2 regions of the Pseudomonas paraeruginosa genome follow, and region 2 is predicted to be linked to the other one. Evidence: riboswitches for the same ligand, from Rfam matches in the RefSeq annotation. Region 2 holds a riboswitch; the other holds the start of a gene.

Region 1 (10,294 bases), 1.8 Mb from region 2:
GCCGGAGCGGCGACCAGCAGGGCCGGACAGCGTACCTGGGTCATGGATGGAACGCCCCCGCGCACGACGCCGGCATCAGAATTCCACTCCCTTCTGCGCCTTGATCCCGGCCTTGAACGCGTGCTTGACCAGGCCCATCTCGGTCACCGTGTCGGCGGCCTCGATCATCCCCGGCTGCGCGCCGCGCCCGGTCACCACCACATGCTGCATGGCCGGGCGCGCCTGGATGTCGGCCAGGACCCTGTCCAGCGCCAGGTAGCCGTGCTTGAGGGCGATGTTCAGTTCGTCCAGCACCACCAGGCCGATGGCCGGGTCGGCCAGCAGTTGCGCGGCGACCTTCCAGGCTTCCTCGGCCTTGGCGATGTCGCGCTGGCGGTCCTGGGTCTCCCAGGTGAAACCCTCGCCCATCACGTGGTAGCTGACTTCCTCGGGGAAGCGTCGGAAGAAGGCCTCCTCGCCGGTGGTGGCGGCGCCCTTGATGAACTGCACCACCCCGACCTTCATGCCATGGCCCAGGGCCCGCGCGACCATGCCGAAGGCCGAGCTGCTCTTGCCCTTGCCGTTGCCGCTATGCACCAGGAGCACGCCGCGTTCGTCGCGGGCCTGGGCGATCTTCTCGTCGACCACGGCCTTCTTGCGCTCCATCCGCTCGCGGTGGCGCTGGTCCTTCTCGGGGGATTCGTTCATCGTCGATCACTCCTTGCGGCGACGGGATCTCGCCCGCCGCCTCGTTGATTCGAAATACCGGGCCTCACAGGGCCTGGTAGCGCACGCTGAGATAGACCGCCTGGCCGGGCTGGTTGTAGCCATAGGCGGTTTCGTAGTCGGCACCGAACAGGTTGGCGATCCGGCCCTGCAGGCGCCATTCGTCGTTCAGCCGGTACTCGCTGCGCAGGTCGAGGGTGGCGTAGCCGCCCAGGCGCACCTTGTTGGTCGGATCATCATAGCGTCGGCCTTCGGCATGCACGCTGGCGCCCAGCGAAAGACGCTCGAAGCGCCGGTCCAGCTCCAGGTTGAACATCCGCCGCGCCCGGCGCGGCAGCTCGTTGCCGTCGTTGACGCCGCCGGAACGGTTTTGCGGGTCGAGGAAGGTCGCGTTGGCGTTCCAGTCCCAGCCCAGCCACTGACTGCCGAGGACCAGTTCGACGCCGCGGATGCGCGCTTGGTCGATGTTGTTCGGCTGCCCCCAGGGGCGCCCCGGCGCCGGGCGTGGATCGTTGCCGATCAGGTCGTCGACGTCGGTGCGGTAGGCATTCACCGCCCAGTGTCCCCACGCGTGCGTACCGCTGAGGCCGACCTCCAGGCTGCGCGAGGTCTCGGCGTCCAGGTCGGGATTGCCGTAGTCGGGGTAGTAGAGTTCGTTGAAGGTCGGCGCCTTGAACGCCGTGCCGTAGCTGACGGTGAAGCGCAGCGCGTCGCTCAGCGCGTAGCCCCAGGCGGCGCTGCCGGTGTCGTGCACGCCGAACTGCTGGTTGTCGTCGCGGCGCAGGCTCAGTTGCCAGTCCTGGCGGCCGTGCTGGCCGAGGTACTGGGCGAACCAGCCCTTGTTCAGCCGCGAGTCGACGCTGAAGGCTTCGCTGCTGCCGATCTCGTCCTTCTGCCAGTCGTAGCCGAGGGTCAGCACATGGCCTTCGGCCAGGGTCAGGTCGTTCTGCCAGGACAGGCTGTCGCGACGGGTATCGAAACGCGAGTAGAAACGGCCATCCTGATAGGCATCGGCCTTGTCCTCGCTGCGCCCGGCCTGGAGGGTCACCAGCCAGGGATCGAGCGGAGTGAAGCGGGCGCGGCCGCCAACCAGGTTCTGCTCGCCGTCGGCGTTGGCATTGAAACCGGAATTGCCGAAGACCTGGTCATAGTCGTTGTGCGACTTGGCCCTGAGCAGGGTACCGTCGAGCTCCAGGCCGTTGTCGAAGCGATAGCCGCCGCGCAGGTTGCCGGACAGGTTGCGGTAGCCGTCGCGGTCAGGCTCATCGCCCCCGGTACCGGCGCGCTTGGTATTGATGCCCGCCGTATCGAAGCTGCTCACCCCGAGGCTGTACCAGCCGTTGCCAGCGCCGCCGCTGACCCCGGCGCTGCCCTCCAGGGTGTGATGGGTGCCGTAGCCGGCGGAGAAGAACGGCTTGGCGCCCTGCCCGTCGCCGCGCCGGGTGAAGATCTGGATCACCCCGCCGATGGCCTCCGAGCCGTACAGGCTGGAACGCGGCCCGCGCACCACCTCGATGCGCTCGATCAGCTCCACCGGCAAATCCTGGAACGCGGTGAGGCCGGCGCTGGCCGAGCCGACCTTGATGCCGTCGATCAGCACCAGCACATGGTCGGACTCGGTGCCGCGCAGGAACAGCGTGGTGTTCTTGCCGAAACCGCCGTTGTTCGCCAGCGACACGCCGGGTACCTGGCGCAACAGCTCCGGCACGCTGCGCGCCTGGCTGCGCTCGATCTCGGCGCGGTCGATGACGCTCACCGCCGCCAGGCTCTGGGCGGCGGTCCGGGCGGTACGGGTGGCGGTCACCACCTGGTCGTCGAGGCTGACCGGCTCGGCCAGGCTCAGGGAAGACGCGCCGCACAGCGCCACGGCTGCCGGGGTCAGGAAAACTCTGTTCATGCTCTGCGCTGCTCCGTCGCTCTCACCCGCGCGACCTGGGTTGAGGCAGACGGAGGACGAAGCGACGGCAGGAGACGTCCGACAGCGCCCTCCGCGATGCCGTGGGTGCGTCAGGCCGGTCTCCGGGCTCGCGAGCGAAGCGCTGGACGCTTCCAGCCGCGCCTTCCCATGCCGGAGCACAGTGGTCATGAAGCGGCTGTCTGATTCGCCTACCGTTGCGGGGGCAGCGCTGGCCTGGTTCCGACGGAACGCACCAGCTTCCCTGTTTCACCCCTTGCGGGGCACCTGTCGCAAGGCGCGCAGCTTAGTGGCTCGGGGCTTGCGCGGTCAATGTGGGCGGCCACCGCAGAACTAGCGCCCCGCTCCGGGGAGCGGGTCCGCGCGCAGCGCCGTCCCGGCCGGGGCATGGCTGCGGCACCACTGTCGCCAGGTGACCTGCAACTGCACCAGCGCGGCGCCGGCCAGCTCGCCGCGTTCGCTGCCGGCCAGCGGGCTGGCGGCCAGGGCCTTGAGCAGGCGCGCGGTCGGCGGGTCGAGGGCATGCTCGCGGTCGGCCCGCGGGCCGTCGCGCAGCAGCGCCAGGCGCAGGCGCCGCAGGTAGCGGTCGCGGGCCTCGGCCAGCGGCGCCGGGACCTGCTCCAGGCATTGCCGCAGATAGAGCAGCTCGTCGCCGAAATCGAGTCCCATCAGGCCGTCCGACCAGGGCTGGCGGCGCCCCTCCGGCAAACGGTCGTAGCGCTGTGCCAGGCGGATCAGGCGATCGGCGGTGCGCCCGCCGAACCAGGCCTCGGCCTGCGCCGGCGAACGCAGGGTGAGCCGCGCCAGGTCGCCGAGGGTCGCCTGCAGCATGCGCCGGTAATGGCGCTCGCCCGGCCGCAGGCTGACCAGGTTGAACACCAGCACGGCGAAGGCCACGCCGAGCACCGTCGACAGGGCGTTGTTGAGGAAGTGCGCGAGGTCGTAGCTCATGCTGTTGCTCGGCGCGACGTTCTTCACGAAGAAGATGCAGAACGGCGAGGCGATCCCGGCCAGGCTCGCCCGGTTCACGCACAGCGCGGCGAAGAACAGCGGCACGCCCAGGCCCAGGCAGAGCAGCGGGAAGCCGTCGACGCCGGGCAGGTAGAACAGCGCGACGAAACCGGCCAGCGGGATCGACAGGAGGATCCCGCGCAGGAAGTTGAGGCCAGCCTGGGCCGGGTTGTCGCGGCTGGCGAAGAGACTCAGCACCACCCCGGTGATCGACACCGCGCCCAACCCGCTCGGCCAGGCGCTGGCCAGCCAGAAGGCGGCCACGCAGAGGAACGCCAGGGCGCTGCGCAGGCCGAACAGCACGCCGCGCTCGATGTCCCGATGCCAGGCGATGGCGCCCGGCGCCTGGCGCGTGGGTTCGCCATAGACCAGCGCCTCGACGCTGCGCCCGGCCTCCCCCGCCTCGGCCAGCAAGCGTTCGAGGCAGACCAGGCACAGGTGCAGTTGCCCGTGCGCGAGGTCCAGCACGGCGTGCAGGCGCCGCCGGCAACTCTCGAACTCGCCCCGGCGGCCCTCGCGCAGCAGCGTCTCCACCTCCTCCAGCCAGGGCTGCAACGCATGCGCGCTGGCCGGATCGAGCAGCCTCCGCTCGCGCGCCACCTTGCGCGCCGCGCGCAGCAGGCCGAGCAGGTCGAGGCCGAGCACGCGCAGGGCCTGGGAACGGGCGCGACCCAGCGCGCCTTCGAACCAGGCATGGTCGCGCTGGGCATCCGCCGCGGCGATCCGCCCCAGCGCCGCGAGCAGTTCGCCGCGTTCGCTGGCGCCGCGCAGCTCCGCCGCGCCCGCCTGCAGGCCGGCCTCCCAGGCCGCCTTGCCCTGGGTCGCCAATTGCTGCTCCAGGCGCCGTGGCCAGAGCAGGATGCTCACCAGCGCCGCGCAGAGGATCCCCAGGCCGATCTCCGAACAGCGCGCCACCGCCTGGTCGAACACCGTCGCCGGATCGGCGCTGGCCGGCAGGGCGACGATCGCCGCGGTGTAGCCGGCCAGGACGAAACCGTAGGAAGCATGGTTGTGCAGCAGCGACGCGCCAGCGGTGCAGAACGCCAGCCAGAGCGCCATCAGCAGGAGGAACGGCAGCGACGCCTGGCCATAGAGCGCGACCATGCCGATCGACACCAGCGCACCGGCGCAGGTGCCGATCAGGCGGAACATGCCCTTGGCCAGGACCATGCCGCTATAAGGCTGGCTGACCACGAACACGGTCATCAGCGCCCATTGCGGCTGCTCCAGTTCCAGGCTGAAGGCCAGGTACAGGGCCAACCCGCCGGCCAGCAGGGCCTTCACCGCGAACTGCAGTTCGTGCAGGCGCGGCCACAGCAGCACCTGGACCAGGTCGGAGGAAAGGAAAGAAGGCTTGGCCATCGCGGACGCCCCGAAATACATGAGCGAGCGAATTATTAGCAAGCTAATTTTCTATTGTCCAGCCTCTCCGCGAACTTTCCGGAAGAGCGTTTCGCCCTGCGAAACATGCGCCACGGAGGCCCACTGGGGCCGACCAACACGCCTGCGCAGAAGGCGCCAACCGGCAGCGGCACGCGCCAAGCGTTCGTATACAATATCCCGCACGTATCCCATGCCATGCAGGTTGTCCCGCTTGCCTCTCTCCATGCTCAACGCCCCTAACCTGGGCATCGCCCCCTCGGCCTCCGAGATCATCGCCAAGCACCTGCGCGAAGCGATCATCGCCGGGCATTTCGCCGAGGACGAACCGATCCGCCAGGACGACATCGCGCAACTCTTCAATGTCAGCAAGATTCCCGTCCGCGAGGCCCTCAAGCGCCTGGAGGCGGAAGGCCTGGTGCTGTTCCAGCGCAACAAGGGCGCGGTGGTGACGCGCATTTCCGAACCGGAACTGGCGCAGATGTTCGAAGTGCGGGTGCTGCTCGAGGCACAGGCGATCCGCCTGGCGGTGCCGAACATGGACGAGGCCACCTTCGCCCGCGCCGAGGCGATCTGCGCCGACTTCGTCGGCGAGGACAACGTCGGCCGCTGGGCCGAACTCAACTGGCAACTGCACGCCTGTCTCTACGAGCCGGCGCAGCGGCCGTTCCTGGTCAACCTGATCCGCTCCATCCACGACAAGCTGGAGCGCTACCTGCGCATGCAGATGAGCCTGTCCGAAGGCAAGCAACGCGCCGACCGCGAACACCGCGAGATCGTCGCCGCCTGCCGCGCCGGCGATGCCGAGCGGGCCGCGGCGCTGATCGAGGAGCATATCGTCGGGGTCTGCCGGACCCTCTACGAACACCTGCCGAACCGCCCCGCCAGCACCTGAACGGACCATCCGGTTATGCCGTTTTCGTCATCTGCCTGAACGAAAATCCTCAAGCGCCCCGTCCCGCCGAAACGCCACCCTGTGTCGCATTCCCCCGGCACAGGCGACCGCCACCATGCAACGCATCCGCATCATCGATTCGCATACCGGTGGCGAGCCCACCCGCCTGGTCATCGCCGGCTTTCCCGATCTCGGCCACGGCGACATGGCCGAGCGCCGGCGCCTGCTCGGCGAGCGCCACGACGCCTGGCGCACCGCCTGCATCCTCGAACCGCGCGGCAGCGACGTGCTGGTCGGCGCCCTGCTCTGCGAGCCGGTCGACCCCAAAGCCTGTGCCGGGGTGATCTTCTTCAACAACAGTGGCTACCTCGGCATGTGCGGCCACGGCACCATCGGCCTGGTCGCCTCGCTGGCGCACCTCGGGCGGATCGGTCCCGGCGCGCACCGCATCGAGACGCCGGTCGGCGAGGTCGAGGCGACCCTTCACGAGGACGGCTCGGTCAGCGTGCGCAACGTGCCGGCCTACCAATACCGGCGCGCGGTCGCCGTCCAGGTGCCCGGCATCGGCCGGGTCGTCGGCGACATCGCCTGGGGCGGCAACTGGTTCTTCCTGGTCGCCGGACACGCCCAGCGCATCGCCGGCGACAACCTCGACGCCCTCACCGCCTATGCCGTCGCCGTCCAGCAGGCGCTGGAAGACCAGGACATCCGCGGCGAGGACGGCGGCGCCATCGACCACATCGAACTGTTCGCCGACGATCCCCACGCCGACAGCCGCAACTTCGTGCTCTGTCCCGGCCAGGCCTACGACCGCTCGCCCTGCGGCACCGGCACCAGCGCCAAGCTGGCCTGCCTGGCCGCCGACGGCAAGCTGCTGCCCGGCCAGCCGTGGCGCCAGGCGAGCGTGATCGGCAGCCAGTTCGAGGGGCGTTACGAATGGCTCGACGGCCGGCCCGGCGGGCGCATCGTGCCGACCATCCGCGGCCGCGCCCACGTCAGCGCGGAAGCCACCCTGCTGCTGGAAGACGACGATCCGTTCGCCTGGGGCATCCGCCGGTGAACGCCGAGGCCATCGTGGTCGGCGCCGGCATCGTCGGCGCCGCCTGCGCCGAGGAGCTGGCGCGCCGCGGTCTCGACGTGCTGGTGGTCGACTGCCAGCGCGGCGGCGCCACCGCGGCAGGCATGGGCCACCTGGTGGCGATGGACGACAACCCGGCCGAGCTGGCCCTCAGCGACCACTCGATCCAGGCCTGGCGCGCCTGGGCGGCGGAAATGCCGGAGGATTGCGCCTATCGCGGCTGCGGCACCCTGTGGCTGGCCGCCGACGGCGCCGAACTCGCCGAGGCCGAGCGCAAGCGCCAGGCTCTGCTGGCCGCCGGCGTCGCCTGCGAGATGCTCGACGCCGCGCGCCTGCAAGCCGTGGAACCGGCCTTGCGGCCAGGCCTCGCCGGCGCCCTGAAGGTGCCGGGCGACGGCATCCTCTACGCGCCCAACGCGGCGCGCTGGCTGCTCGAACGAGCCGGCCCGCGCCTGCGCCGGTTGCACGCCGAGGTCAGCGAAGTGGACGGCAGCCGCCTGCGCCTGGCCGACGGCCGCTGGCTGAGCGCCGAGGCGCTGGTACTGGCCAACGGCATCCACGCCGGAGAGCTGTGCGCGGAGCTGCCGATCCGCCCGAAGAAAGGCCACCTGCTGATCACCGACCGCTATCCCGGCTCCCTCCGCCATCAACTGGTGGAACTCGGCTATGTCAGCAGCGCCCACGCCAGCAGCGGTACCTCGGTAGCCTTCAACGCCCAGCCGCGCCCCACCGGCCAGGTGTTCCTCGGCTCCTCGCGGCAGTTCGACACGCTCGATCCGCAGGTGGAAGGCCCGGTGCTGGCGCGCATGCTGCGGCGTGTCCTGGACTACCTGCCGGGGCTCGCCGGCCTCAATGCGATCCGTGCCTGGACCGGCTTCCGCGCCGCCACTCCGGACGGCCTGCCGCTGCTCGGCGAGCACCCGGCGCAGCCGGGCCTGTGGCTGGCGGTCGGCCATGAGGGCCTGGGCGTGACCACCGCGCCCGGCAGCGCGCGCCTGCTCGCCGCCCAGCTGTGCGGCGACGCGCCGCCGCTGGATCCCGTGCCCTACCTGCCGCAACGCTTCCTCTCCAGCCCCGGGGGGCTTCGTCCATGATCGAATTGCTCATCGACCAGCGTCCGCTGCGAGTCGCCGAGGGCACCAGCGTGGCCGCCGCGCTGGCCCTCGGCGGCGACGGCGGCAGCCGCCGTTCCGTCAACGGCGGGCGGCGCGCGCCGTTCTGCGGCATGGGCGCATGCCAGGAATGCCGGGTATTGATCGACGGCCGGCGACGCCTGGCCTGCCAGACCCTCTGCCGAGCCGGCATGCGCGTGGAGACCCGGGCATGAGCGTCGACTACGACCTGCTGATCGTCGGCGCCGGCCCCGCCGGCCTGGCCGCTGCGCTGGCCGCCGCGCCGAGCGGCGCGCGCATCGCCCTGGTCGACGACAACCCGGCCGCCGGCGGACAGATCTGGCGTGACGGCCCGCGCGCCAGCCTGCCGCCGCATGCCCGTGAGATGCGCCGACGCCTGGCCGGGTACGTCAACGTCGAGCACTTCGCGGCGACCCGGGTGGTCGCCTGCGGTCCCGGCAGGCGCCTGTTGCTGGAAGACCCGCAACGCGGCTGGCAGGTCAGCTACCGACGCCTGGTCCTCTGTACCGGCGCCCGCGAGCTGCTGCTGCCGTTTCCCGGCTGGACGCTACCCGGCGTCACCGGCGCCGGCGGCCTGCAGGCGCTGGCCAAGGGCGGCCTGCCGCTGGCCGGCCAGCGCCTGGTGGTGGCCGGCTCCGGCCCGCTGCTGCTGGCCAGCGCCGCCAGCGCCAGCCAGTGCGGGGCGCGCCTGCTGCGTATCGCCGAGCAGGCCCCGGCGAGTACCCTGGCCGCCTTCGCCGCGCACCTGCCGCGCTGGCCCGGCAAGCTGTGGCAGGCCGCCCGCCTGTTCGCGCGCAGCTACCGCGCCGACAGCTACGTGCTGGCCGCCCTCGGCGAGGAGCGCCTGGAAGCCGTGCGCCTGCGCGAAGGCGGCCGGGTCCGCGAACTCGCCTGCGAACGCCTGGCCTGCGGCTTCGGCCTGGTGCCCAACGTGCAACTCGGCCAGGCCCTGGGCTATCGCCTCGACGGCCAGGCGCTCGCCGTCGACGAATGGCAGGCCGGCAGCCTGCCCGACCACTACGCCGCCGGCGAATGCACCGGCTTCGGCGGCAGCGAACTGGCCCTGGCGGAAGGCGCCATCGCCGGCCATGCTGCCGTCGACGAGCGCGACGCGGCCCGCCGCCTGTGGCCTCTACGGCGACGCTGGCAGGGCTTCGCCGACACCCTGGCGCGACACTTCGCCCTGCGTGCCGAACTGCGCGAACTGGCGGAGGCGAATACCCTGGTCTGCCGTTGCGAAGACGTGCCCTTCGCCGCGCTGGCCGGGCATGCCGGCTGGACCGAGGCCAAGCTGCACAGCCGTTGCGGCATGGGCGCCTGCCAGGGGCGGATATGCGGCGCCGCCGCGCAATTCCTGTTCGGCTGGACGCCTCCGGCGCCGCGTCCGCCGTTCAGCCCGGCGCGCCTGGAGACCCTGGCCCGCTGGCAGGGCGACGCAGGCTAGCGACGCTCGGCGCGATACAACCAGCCGAGGCCGGCCAGCGACAGCAGCAGGCCACCCAGCAGCATGGGTGTCAGCGGCTCGGCGAACATCCAGTGCGCCCATAGCAGGGTCAGCGCCGGACTCAGGTACAGCGCCGCGCTGCCACCCTGCGCGGAAAGATGGCGCAGACCCAGCCAGTACAGGCCGTAGCCGCCGAAGGTGGGCAGCAGCACCAGCCAGGCGAGCCCGAACAGGAACTCTCCGGACAGCGGCGGCCGCAGGCTACCCTCCGCCAGCGCCAGGCCGGCGAAGGCCGGCAGCGCGGCGCCGATCTGCACGAACAGCACCGCGGCCAGCGATCCCGGCGCGTCGTCCCAGCGCTTCTGCAACAGGGTGGCCAGGGCCAGCGCCAGCATGCCCAGCAGCGGCAGGCCGTAGGCCCAGCCCGGTGCCCGCCCCAGCGCCAGCGCCGCATGCCCGGCCCAGAGCACCCCGGCGACGCCCAGAGCGATCCCCGGCCACTGCCCCGGCCGCGTTCGTTGCCCCGGCAGGACCAGCGCCAGCAAGGCCACCAGCAGCGGCAACAGGTCGGCCATCAGCGCCGCCACGCCCGGCGAGACGCCGAGTTCGATGGCCTTGGCGATCGGCGCGATGTAGCCCGCGTAGGCCAGCGCCCCGATCAGCGCCTGGCGTCGCCACTGGCGCGCCGACAACCGGCGCAGCCCGGCCCAGGCGAAGGGCAGCAGCAACGCCA
Region 2 (10,294 bases):
ACGCCTGCTCCATAGGCGCCCGGCTTGGCGCCGAAGATCCGCCAGCCGGCCTGCCGGCGCGCTTCCGCCGGCGCAACCCCCTGCTCTTCGAGGCGCCGCCGCTCCAGCCGCACGCGGGCGGCCAGCGGGTTCAGCTCTTCGGGCTCGTCCAGCCCGGCCACCGCCTGCACCGCCGCGTCGAACAGGCGGATCAGGTTGGCGAAGGCGTCGCGGAAGAACCCGGAGACCCGCAATGTCACGTCGACCCGCGGCCGATCCAGCAGCGAGACCGGCAGGATCTCGAAATCGGCGACGCGCTGGCTGCCGGCCTGCCATACCGGGCGCACGCCAAGCAGCGCCAGGGCCTGGGCGATGTCGTCGCCACCGGTGCGCATGGTCGCCGTGCCCCATACCGAGAGGCCGAGCTGGCGCAGGTGATCGCCATGCTCCTGCAGGTGCCGTTCGAGCAGCAGGTTGGCCGACTGGAAACCGATGCGCCAGGCGGTCGGGGTCGGCAGGTTGCGCACGTCCACCGAGAAGAAGTTGCGACCGGTGGGCAGCACGTCGAGCCGCCCGCGGCTCGGCGCGCCGCTCGGACCGGCCGGAACGAAGCGCCCTTCGAGGGCTGCCAGCAGCCCGTCGATCTCGGCCGCGCCACAGGCGTCCAGGGTCGGCGCCACCCGTTCGCACAAGCCGCGCAACACCTCGCCGCTGGCGCGCCACGCAGCGGGCGGCGGCTGGCCCTCCAGGCAGCGTTCGATCCAGTGCAGCGCCAGCAGCTCCAGGCGCTCGCGGGTATCGCCGAGGCTGCGCCAGGGCTCCTCGTTCACGCGCGCCAGGCATTCCGGGCGCGGACCCTGCCAGGGCTCGCCCATGGCGCAGGCCAGCGGGTCGAAGCCCAGCCCGAGGTCGTCGGCCAGGCTCTTCAGCAGGCCGGCGTTGGCGCCCTTGCCGTCGCCGCGCGGGACCCGCAGCAGCGCCAGCAGGGTGTCCAGGCGCAAGCGCCCGCTCGGCGATTCGCCGAACACATGCAGGCCGTCACGGATCTGCGATTCCTTCAGGTCGCAGAGATAGGCGTCCAGCTGCGGCAGCCAGCTGTCCGGATCGTCGCTGAGCTGCAGGCCGATCTCGCGGTCGAGACGGTTGCCGCGCAGCAGATCGAGGATTTCCTCGCGCAACTGCCCGGCGCGCCGGGGATCGAGCAGCGAGGCATCGTAGAACTCGTCGGCCAGGCGCTCCAGGTCGCGCAGCGGACCGTAGCTCTCGGCGCGGGTCAGCGGCGGCATCAGGTGGTCGATGATCACCGCCTGGGTACGACGCTTGGCCTGGGCGCCCTCTCCCGGATCGTTGACGATGAACGGATAGATGTTCGGCAGCGGGCCGAGCAGCGCGTCCGGCCAGCATTCGGCGGACAGGCCGACGCCCTTGCCCGGCAGCCATTCCAGGTTGCCATGCTTGCCGACGTGCAGCAGGGCGTCGGCGCGGTAGGCATGGCGCAGCCAGAAATAGAACGCCAGGTAGCCGTGCGGCGGCACCAGGTCGGGATCGTGGTAGACCGCCGCCGGATCGAGCTGGTAACCCCGTGCCGGCTGGATGCCGACGAAGGTCAGGCCATAGCGCAGGCCGGCGATCATCATCCGCCCGCCGCGGAACATCGGGTCCTGCCGCGGCTCGCCCCAGCGTGCCAGCACCGCCTGGCGATTGCGCTCCGGCAGGCGCGCGAAGCAGGCCAGGTAGTCGTCCAGCGCCAGGCTCTGGGCGCAGGGTCGCAGGTCGTTGTCGTCGAGGTCGTTACTGACGCCACCGAGCAACTGGCGGATCAGCTCGGTGCCGCTGGCGGGCAGGCCGTCGACCGGATAGCCCTGCTGGCGCAAGGCACGGAGGATGTTCAGCGCCGCCGCCGGGGTGTCCAGGCCGACGCCGTTGCCGATCCGCCCGTCGCGGGTCGGGTAGTTGGCCAACACCAGCGCCACCCGCTTTTCCGCGCAGGGCTTGCGCGCCAGTTCGGCCCAGCGGCGCGCCAGCTCGGCGACGAAGTCCATGCGCTCATCGTCGGCGAGGTAGCAGACCACGTCGCTCTCGCTGCGCTCGCTGCGCCAGGCCAGGCCCTTGAAGCTGATCGGCCGGGTGACGATGCGCCCGTCCAGCTCCGGCAGCGCCACGTGCATGGCCAGGTCGCGCGGGCCCAGGCCCTGTGGGTTGTCCTGCCAGAGCGGGCGGTTGTCCAGCGAGCAGATCGCCTGCAACACCGGCACGTCGCGGCGGAACGGACGCAGTTCGGGCGCTTCCGGATTGGACTGGGCGAAGCCGGTGGTATTGACGATCAGCGCGGCATCGCTGCGCGCCAGCCAGTCTTCCACCTGGGCCAGGCAGGCACCTTCCTTCAGGCTGGCCACCGCGATCGGCAGCGGGTTCAGCCCCTGTGCCGCAAGGCGTTCGCAGAAGCGTGCGATGAAGGCGGTGTTCGCCGCCTGCAGGTGGGTGCGATAGAACAGCAACGCGGCCACCGGACGCCCGGCCTGCCAGTCGGCACGCCAGTGTTCCAGGGTCGCCTCGGCATGCCGTGGATGGAACAGCGCCACCCGTGGCAGTGCCTGCGGCTCGCGCCAGGCGTAGTCGCGACCCAGGCACTGATTGGCCAGGCAACGGTAGAACTGCCCGGCGTTCTCCAGGCCGCCCTGGCGCAGGTATTGCCAGAAGCGCTCGGCCTGCTCCGCCGGCAGGTTGCCGAGGGCGCTCAGCTCTGGGTCGGGGCGGTCGTCGCCGGGCACCGGGATCAGCACGCAGCCGCGCCCGGCCAACGCCACCAGTTGTTCGACGCCATAGCGCCAGTAGCCGATGCCGCCGTGCAGCGAAAGCAGGATCACCCGCGCATGCCGCAGCACCTCGTCGACATAGAGGTCGACCGAGGCGTGGTTCTGCAATTGCATCGGATTGGCCAGGCGCAGGCTCGGGTAGTCGTCCGGCAACTCCCGGGCAGCCTCGGCCAGCAATGCGAGGTGCGAATCGCCGCTGCAGAGGATCACCAGCTCAGCGGGAGTCTGGGCCAGGTGGGCGATGCCGTCGTCGGGGACGAAGCCGCCGGGTTGGGTGCGCAACAGGTGCATGGGCGTTCCACCGATAGGAGGCGGGAGGCCTGGAGGCAGGCGCTAGCTGGCCGGCCCCGGCCCGGAGATCACGGGTCAGGCCAGCGCGGTGCGCAGCTCGTTGGCGATGGCCGCCTGGTCCAGTTCCTGGCCGATCACCACCAGGCGGCTACGGCGGTTCTCGCCGGCCAGCCACTGGCGATCGAAGTGCCTGTCGAAACGCTTGCCGACACCCTGCACCAGCAGGCGCATGGGCTTGCCCGGAATGGCGGCGAACCCCTTGATGCGAAGTATGTCGTGACGCTCCACCAGCTCGCCGAGGGCCTCGAGCAGCGCGGCTTCCTCCACCTCGGGGAGATCGACGTGGAAGGAGTCGAACTCGTCGTGGTCGTGGTCCTCGTGGCCTTCGTGGTCGTGATGGGTGGGCCGGCGGTCGATGTGCAGCTCGGCCTCGGCGTTGAGTCCCAGCAGGACCGAGAGCGGCAGCTCGCCCCGGCTCGCCTCGACGATCTTCACCGCTGCCGGCAGCTCCCCGGCGATCTCCGCGCGGACCCGCGCCAGGGCCTCGGCGTCGAGCTGGTCGGCCTTGTTCAGGATCACCAGGTCGGCGCTGGCCAACTGGTCCTCGAACAGTTCGTGCAGCGGCGATTCATGGTCGAGGTTGGGGTCCTGGCGGCGTTGCTGGTCGACCTGCTCGGGATGGGCGGCGAAGGTGCCGGCCGCCACCGCCGGGCTGTCGACCACGGTGATCACCGCGTCGACCGTGCAGGCGTTGCGGATTTCCGGCCACTGGAAGGCCTGCACCAGCGGCTTGGGCAGGGCCAGGCCGCTGGTCTCGATGAGGATCTGGTCAAGGTCGCCGCGGCGCGCCACCAGCTCGCGCATCACCGGGAAGAACTCTTCCTGCACGGTGCAGCACAGGCAGCCGTTGGCCAGTTCGAAGACCCGGCCCTGCGCCTCCTCCTCGCTACAACCGATGGAGCATTGCTTGAGGATCTCGCCGTCGATGCCGAGTTCGCCGAACTCGTTGACGATCACCGCGATGCGCCGGCCTTCGGCGTGGTCCAGCATGTGCCGGAGCAAGGTGGTCTTGCCGGCACCGAGGAAGCCGGTGACGATCGTGACGGGGAGTTTCGCCAGGGTTTTCATGGGCAGCCCTTGTTCAGCTCGGCGGGCATGCGGACGAGTGGCGCGGACGCTGGCCGCGCAACGGATTCGCCACCGGATCACCCCGCCCGGTTGTATGGAAGTCTTGTCCCCCGCGCATCGCACCGCGGGATCGACGAGGCAGGTCTCCTGGCTCACGGTCTGGCGTCGCCGCCGGTTCCCCGCCTTCCCGCGTCACGCAGTGGCATTGGGGAACGATCGCCGTTCACAGTTGCGGGGGCAGCCGCGGCATCGACCGCGTTCCCTCTTAGCCCCGCCGTCGCCGGCGAGGAACCTCGAACCGGCAAGGCTACGCAGTGCGCCGGCCAGGGTCAATCGGGCCGGTTGACGCCCGGTCTGCCTTCATGCTGTCCTAGGCGGGTTGTCCCAGGTGTCTCGTGCCGGCGCGCACGAGGTGAAACGGGAAGCCGGTGACGCTCTTCGAGCCAGTCCGGCGCTGCCCCCGCAACGGTAAGCGCATCGCGCGAGCCCGGAGACCGGCCTGGAACCTTTCGTTTGATTCACCCGCGGTGGGCGGGCGCAAGCGTGAAGCGGGCCATCCGGTCCCGTTCCTCGTGCGTACGCCTCTGCAAGTCCAGCCAATCCAGAGGGAACGCACCATGTCGAGCAGCACCCTGGCGCACGCCAGCGCCACCATCTCCCTGTCGAAGCGACTGAGCCTGGCCATCGGCGCCGGCCTGCTCGGCGCGTTGCTGGTGTACTTCGCCGGCTTCTCGCACATCGACGCGGTGCACAACGCCGCCCACGACACCCGGCACAGCTCCGGCTTCCCCTGCCACTGAGCGCGCGAGAACTTCCGATGATCAAACGCATCGCCCAGACCGCCGGCTTCGCCGGCCTGCTCGCCGCCCTGCTGCTGTCACTGTTGCAGATTCTCTGGGTCACCCCGCTGATCCTCGAGGCGGAGACCTACGAGAACAGCGAGCCGGTCGCGGCCCAGCCCCACGAACATGCTCCCGGCGTCGCCGCCCATGTTCACGACGAGGAGGCCTGGGAGCCGGAGAACGGCTGGCAGCGTACCCTCTCCACCACCGGCGGCAACCTGGTGGTGGCGGTCGGCTTCGCCCTGATGCTCGCCGGCCTGTTCACCCTGCGCGCGCCGGGCCGGACCTGGCAGGGCCTGCTCTGGGGCCTGGCCGGCTACGCGGTGTTCTGCCTTGCGCCGTCGCTGGGCCTGCCGCCGGAGCTGCCGGGAACCGCCGCGGCCGACCTGGTGCAACGCCAGTACTGGTGGATCGCCACCGCAGCCGCCACCGCGGTGGGCCTGGCCCTGCTGGCGTTCGGCGGCAACTGGCCGCTAAAGCTTGTCGGCGCCGCGCTGCTGGCGCTGCCGCACCTGTTCGGCGCGCCGCAGCCCGAGGTCCACGCCAGCCTGGCGCCGGCAGCCCTGGCCCAACGTTTCGTGATCGCCTCGCTGGTCAGCAATGCGCTGTTCTGGGCCGCCCTCGGCCTGGCCGCTGCCTGGCTGTTCCGGCGCAACCGCGCCGGTGTCGACGCCTGACCTCCTTCCACCCGCGACCCTTGCCGGTCGCGGGTCCATAGTGTCTCCCCTTCCACTTCCTCCGGTCCGCGCATGCCCCTGCCCACCCCCAGCCTGCTGATCGCCGGCATCGGCTGCCGCCGAGGCTGTAGCGCCAGGCATCTGCGCGCGCTGCTGGAGCGAACCCTGGCCGAACACGGGCACACCCTGGCCGAGCTGGACGCCCTCGCCAGCATCGACGGCAAGCGCGACGAACCCGGCCTGCGGCAGCTGGCCACGATGCTCGGACGCCCCGTGGATTTCCTGGCGCCCGCCGCCCTGCTCGACTACGAGCCGCGCCTGCTCAGTCCCTCCGCCGTCGCGCTGCGCGAAACCGGCTGCTCCAGCGTCGCCGAGGCCGCCGCCCTGGCCCTGGCCGAACGCCTGGGCGGCGGTCGCGCCGATCTGCTCGGGGCGAAACGCAGCGACGACCGGGCGAGCATCGCCCTGGCACACCCTTTCACCGAACGAGAACTCCCATGACCGTCTATTTCATCGGCGCCGGTCCCGGCGACCCCGACCTGATCACCGTCAAGGGGCAGCGCCTGATCCGCCAGTGCCCGGTGATCCTCTACGCCGGCTCGCTGGTTCCGCAAGCGCTGCTCGAGGGACACCAGGCCGGCCAGGTGGTGAACACCGCCGAGCTGAACCTCGAACAGATCGTCGAGCTACTCGCGCAAGCCCATCGCCGCGGCCTCGACGTCGCCCGCGTGCATTCCGGCGATCCGTCCCTGTACGGCGCCATCGGCGAGCAGATCCGCCACCTGCGCGAACTCGGCGTCCCCTATGAGATCGTCCCCGGGGTCACCGCCACCGCCGCCTGCGCCGCCCTGCTCGGCTGCGAGCTGACCCTGCCCGAGGTGTCCCAGACGCTGATCCTGACCCGCTACGCCGCGCGCACGAAGATGCCGGAAGGCGAGAGCCTGGGCGACCTGGCGCGGCACCGGGCGACCCTGGCGATCCACCTGGGCGTCGCCCACCTGGCGAAGATCGTCGAGGAACTGCTGCCGCACTACGGCGCCGACTGCCCGATCGCGGTGATCCACCGGGCCAGTTGGCCGGACCAGGAACAGGTTCGCGGCACCCTCGCCGACATCCTGCCCAAGGTCGCCGCCAGGCATTTCCGCCGCACCGCGCTGATCCTGGTCGGCGAGGTGCTGGCCGCCGAAGGCTTCGCCGACTCCTCGCTGTACCGCGCCGGGCATAGACACCTCTATCGAGCCGGCGAATGAACCGCCGGCCTCGGGTTCGGCGCCGACCGCCGGCAGCGCGCCTGGACTCGCCGCAAGGCTTGCGACAGCGGGCCGGCCCGGCTAGCGTTCAGCGCTGGCCCCTTTTTTCCTGAAGCCCTCGGACACCCATGAAACGATTCCTCCTCGGTCTGCTCCTGCTGCTGGCGGTCGCCGCCGGCGTCCTCTACTTCGTCCCCGCTACCCTCCTCGCCAGCGTACGCACCGTCGAGCGCGGTCTCGCCGGTCTCAGCGAACACAGCGTGCAGGTCGACAACCTTGAGATCGCCTACCTGGAAGGCGGCTCGGAGAAGAACCCGACCCTGTTGCTGATCCACGGCTTCGGCGCCGACAAGGACAACTGGCTGCGCTTCGCCCGGCCACTGACCGAGCGCTACCATGTGGTCGCCCTCGACCTCCCCGGCTTCGGCGACAGCAGCAAGCCGCAACAGGCCAGCTACGACGTCGGCACCCAGGCCGAGCGAGTCGCCAACTTCGCCGCCGCCATCGGCGTGCGCCGCCTGCACCTGGCCGGCAACTCCATGGGCGGGCACATCGCCGCGCTCTACGCGGCGCGCCATCCGGAACAGGTGCTATCGCTGGCGCTGATCGACAACGCCGGGGTGATGCCGGCACGCAAGAGCGAACTGTTCGAGGGCCTGGAGCGCGGCGAGAATCCCCTGGTGGTACGCCAGCCGGAAGACTTCCAGAAGCTGCTCGACTTCGTGTTCGTCCAGCAACCGCCGCTGCCGGCGCCGCTCAAGCGCTACCTCGGCGAGCGCGCGGTAGCTGCCTCGGCGTTCAACGCGCAGATATTCGAACAACTGCGCCAGCGCTACATCCCGCTGGAGCCGGAACTGCCGAAGATCGAGGCGCCGACCCTGCTGCTGTGGGGCGACCGCGACCGCGTGCTGGATGTCTCCAGCATCGAGGTGATGCATCCGCTGCTGAAGCGGCCCAGCGTGGTGATCATGGAAAACTGCGGACACGTGCCGATGGTCGAGCGCCCGGAGGAAACCGCGCAGCACTACCTGGCCTTCCTCGACGGCGTACGGAACGCCCAGGTGGCCGGTCGCTGAAAACGCGAACCGGCGCCTGGGGCGCCGGTCCGGGGGAGCGGGAGCCGTCGCGGGGACGGCTCGGATACAGGCTTCAGGCCTGGATCAGGTTGGCGATCTGCACGTCCGGGTCGACGTCCTGCTCATAGTCGACGCCAGCGACCTCGAAACCGAACAGGTTGAGGAATTCGCTCTTGTAGCCGGCGAAGTCGGTCAGCTCGTAGAGGTTCTCGTTGGTCACCTTGTCCCACAGTTCCTCGACGCGGGACTGCACTTCCGGCTGCAGTTCCTTGTAGTCGGCACGCAGGCGGCCTTCCTCGTCGAGGCGCGGCTCGGCGCCGTACAGGCTCTCGCGGTACAGGCCATCGACCTGCTCGATGCAGCCTTCGTGGGTGCCCTGCTCCTTCATTACCTTGAACAGCAGCGACAGGTACAACGGCATCATCGGGATCGCCGAACTGGCCTGGGTCACCACCGCCTTGAGCACCGAGACCCGCGCGTCGCCGCCCAGCGGGGCGAGCCTGTCGCGAATACCGAGGACCTTCTGGTCGAGATCCTTCTTGGCCGCGCCGATCGAGCCGTTCCAGTAGATGTCGTGGGTGATCTTCTCGCCCAGGTAGGTGAACGCGGTGGTCTTCGCGCCGTCGGCCAGCACGTCGGCCTCGAGCAGCGCGTCGATCCACATCTGCCAGTCCTCGCCGCCCATCACCGCAACGGTATCGGCGACTTCCTGGTCGCTGGCCGCCTCCAGGACCACGTCCTTGATCACTTCCTTGTCGGTGTCCAGGCCACGGAAGCTGACCGACTTGCCGATCGGCTTGAGGGTCGAGGAGAACACTTCGCCGGTCTTCGGATGGGTACGGCGCGGCGCAGCCAGGCTGTAGACCACCAGGTCGACCTTGCCGAGATCGCGCTTGATGGTCTCGATGGTCAGCCGCTTCACTTCGTCGGAGAACGCGTCGCCGTTGATGCTGCGCGCGTACAGACCTTTCTCGTGGGCGAACTTCTCGAAGGCCGCCGAGTTGTACCAGCCGGCGGTGCCAGGCTTGCTCTCGCTGCCCGGACGCTCGAAGAACACCCCGAGGGTATCGGCGCCGGAACCGAACGCGGCGGTGATGCGGGCAGCCAGGCCATAGCCGGTGGAGGAACCGATGACCAGGACCTTCTTCGGTCCGTTGACGACGGGGCCCTTGGCCTCGACGTAGTCGATCTGTTGCTTGACGTTGGCCTCGCAGCCTGCCGGATGGGTAGTGACGCAGATGAAGCCACGCACGCGCGGTTTGATGATCATGAAAACCTCGGTTGCTAGATGCCGGAAAAGCACATTCAGGAGCTAGAGACGTCGCGCATTGTAAATGAGACACCTCCGCTTGGGCGGGCCGAAGACAGGAATCGTGACCAAAGGGTCACGCGGCGCAGCCCAGGCATAAAAAAACCCGCTCCGGAGAGCGGGTCTTCTCGGCTTGGAATCAGGCTCAGACGGCCTTTTCCAGCTCCGGCACGGCGTCGAACAGGTCGGCGACCAGGCCGTAGTCGGCGACCTGGAAGATCGGCGCCTCTTCGTCCTTGTTGATCGCGACGATCACCTTCGAGTCCTTCATGCCCGCCAGGTGCTGGATGGCACCGGAGATACCCACCGCGATGTACAGCTGCGGGGCGACTATCTTGCCGGTCTGGCCGACCTGCATGTCGTTCGGCACGAAACCGGCGTCGACCGCGGCGCGGGAGGCGCCGACGGCGGCGCCCAGCTTGTCGGCCAGGGCGTAGAGGATCTTGAAGTTGTCGCCGTTCTGCATGCCGCGGCCACCGGAGACCACGATCTTGGCAGCGGTCAGTTCCGGACGGTCGGACTTGGCCAGCTCTTCGCCGACGAAGGCGGACTTGCCGGCATCGGCCGGGCCGGAAACCTGCTCGACGGCAGCCGAACCGCCTTCGGCGGCGACGGCGTCGAAGCCGGTGGTACGCACGGTGATCACCTTGACCGCAGCCGAGGACTGCACGGTAGCGATGGCGTTGCCGGCGTAGATCGGACGCTTGAAGGTGTCGGGGCTGACCACTTCGACGATCTCGGAGAGCTGGTCGACGTCCAGCAGCGCGGCGACGCGCGGCAGAAAGTTCTTGCCGTTGGTGGTGGCCGGGGCCAGCACATGGCTGTAGCCCTTGCCCAGCTCGGCGATCAGCGGCGCGACGTTTTCCGGCAGCTGGTGGGCGTAGGCGGCGTTGTCGGCGACCAGCACCTTGGAGACACCCTCGACC

Evidence for each region. A riboswitch is a leader RNA that binds a small molecule or an ion and turns the genes downstream of it on or off. The one in region 2 is predicted to bind cobalamin.
Region 1: it holds a riboswitch for cobalamin, as region 2 does, so the genes downstream of both, btuB (TonB-dependent vitamin B12 receptor) here and cobW (cobalamin biosynthesis protein CobW) in region 2, are expected to answer to the same signal.

What each region holds. Positions count from the first base shown of each region.
Region 1 covers NZ_CP020560.1:3,972,560-3,982,853, forward strand. Annotated here, with positions in the region: gene B7D75_RS18785 (cobyrinate a,c-diamide synthase) at 1-44, opposite strand, end outside; gene cobO (cob(I)yrinic acid a,c-diamide adenosyltransferase) at 76-687, opposite strand; gene btuB (TonB-dependent vitamin B12 receptor) at 752-2,602, opposite strand; cobalamin riboswitch at 2,699-2,906, opposite strand; gene B7D75_RS18800 (FUSC family protein) at 2,954-4,993, opposite strand; gene B7D75_RS18805 (GntR family transcriptional regulator) at 5,238-5,906, shown strand; gene B7D75_RS18810 (4-hydroxyproline epimerase) at 6,022-6,966, shown strand; gene lhpB (D-hydroxyproline dehydrogenase subunit beta LhpB) at 6,963-8,078, shown strand; gene B7D75_RS18820 ((2Fe-2S)-binding protein) at 8,075-8,311, shown strand; gene B7D75_RS18825 (NAD(P)/FAD-dependent oxidoreductase) at 8,308-9,561, shown strand; gene B7D75_RS18830 (DMT family transporter) at 9,558-10,294, opposite strand, start outside.
Region 2 covers NZ_CP020560.1:2,171,901-2,182,194, reverse strand. Annotated here, with positions in the region: gene cobN (cobaltochelatase subunit CobN) at 1-3,086, opposite strand, end outside; gene cobW (cobalamin biosynthesis protein CobW) at 3,162-4,214, opposite strand; cobalamin riboswitch at 4,335-4,525, opposite strand; cobalamin riboswitch at 4,584-4,731, shown strand; gene B7D75_RS10455 (CbtB domain-containing protein) at 4,832-5,014, shown strand; gene B7D75_RS10450 (CbtA family protein) at 5,032-5,733, shown strand; gene B7D75_RS10445 (cobalamin biosynthesis protein) at 5,806-6,234, shown strand; gene cobM (precorrin-4 C(11)-methyltransferase) at 6,231-6,983, shown strand; gene B7D75_RS10435 (alpha/beta fold hydrolase) at 7,112-8,059, shown strand; gene fabV (enoyl-ACP reductase FabV) at 8,133-9,329, opposite strand; gene B7D75_RS10425 (electron transfer flavoprotein subunit alpha/FixB family protein) at 9,514-10,294, opposite strand, start outside.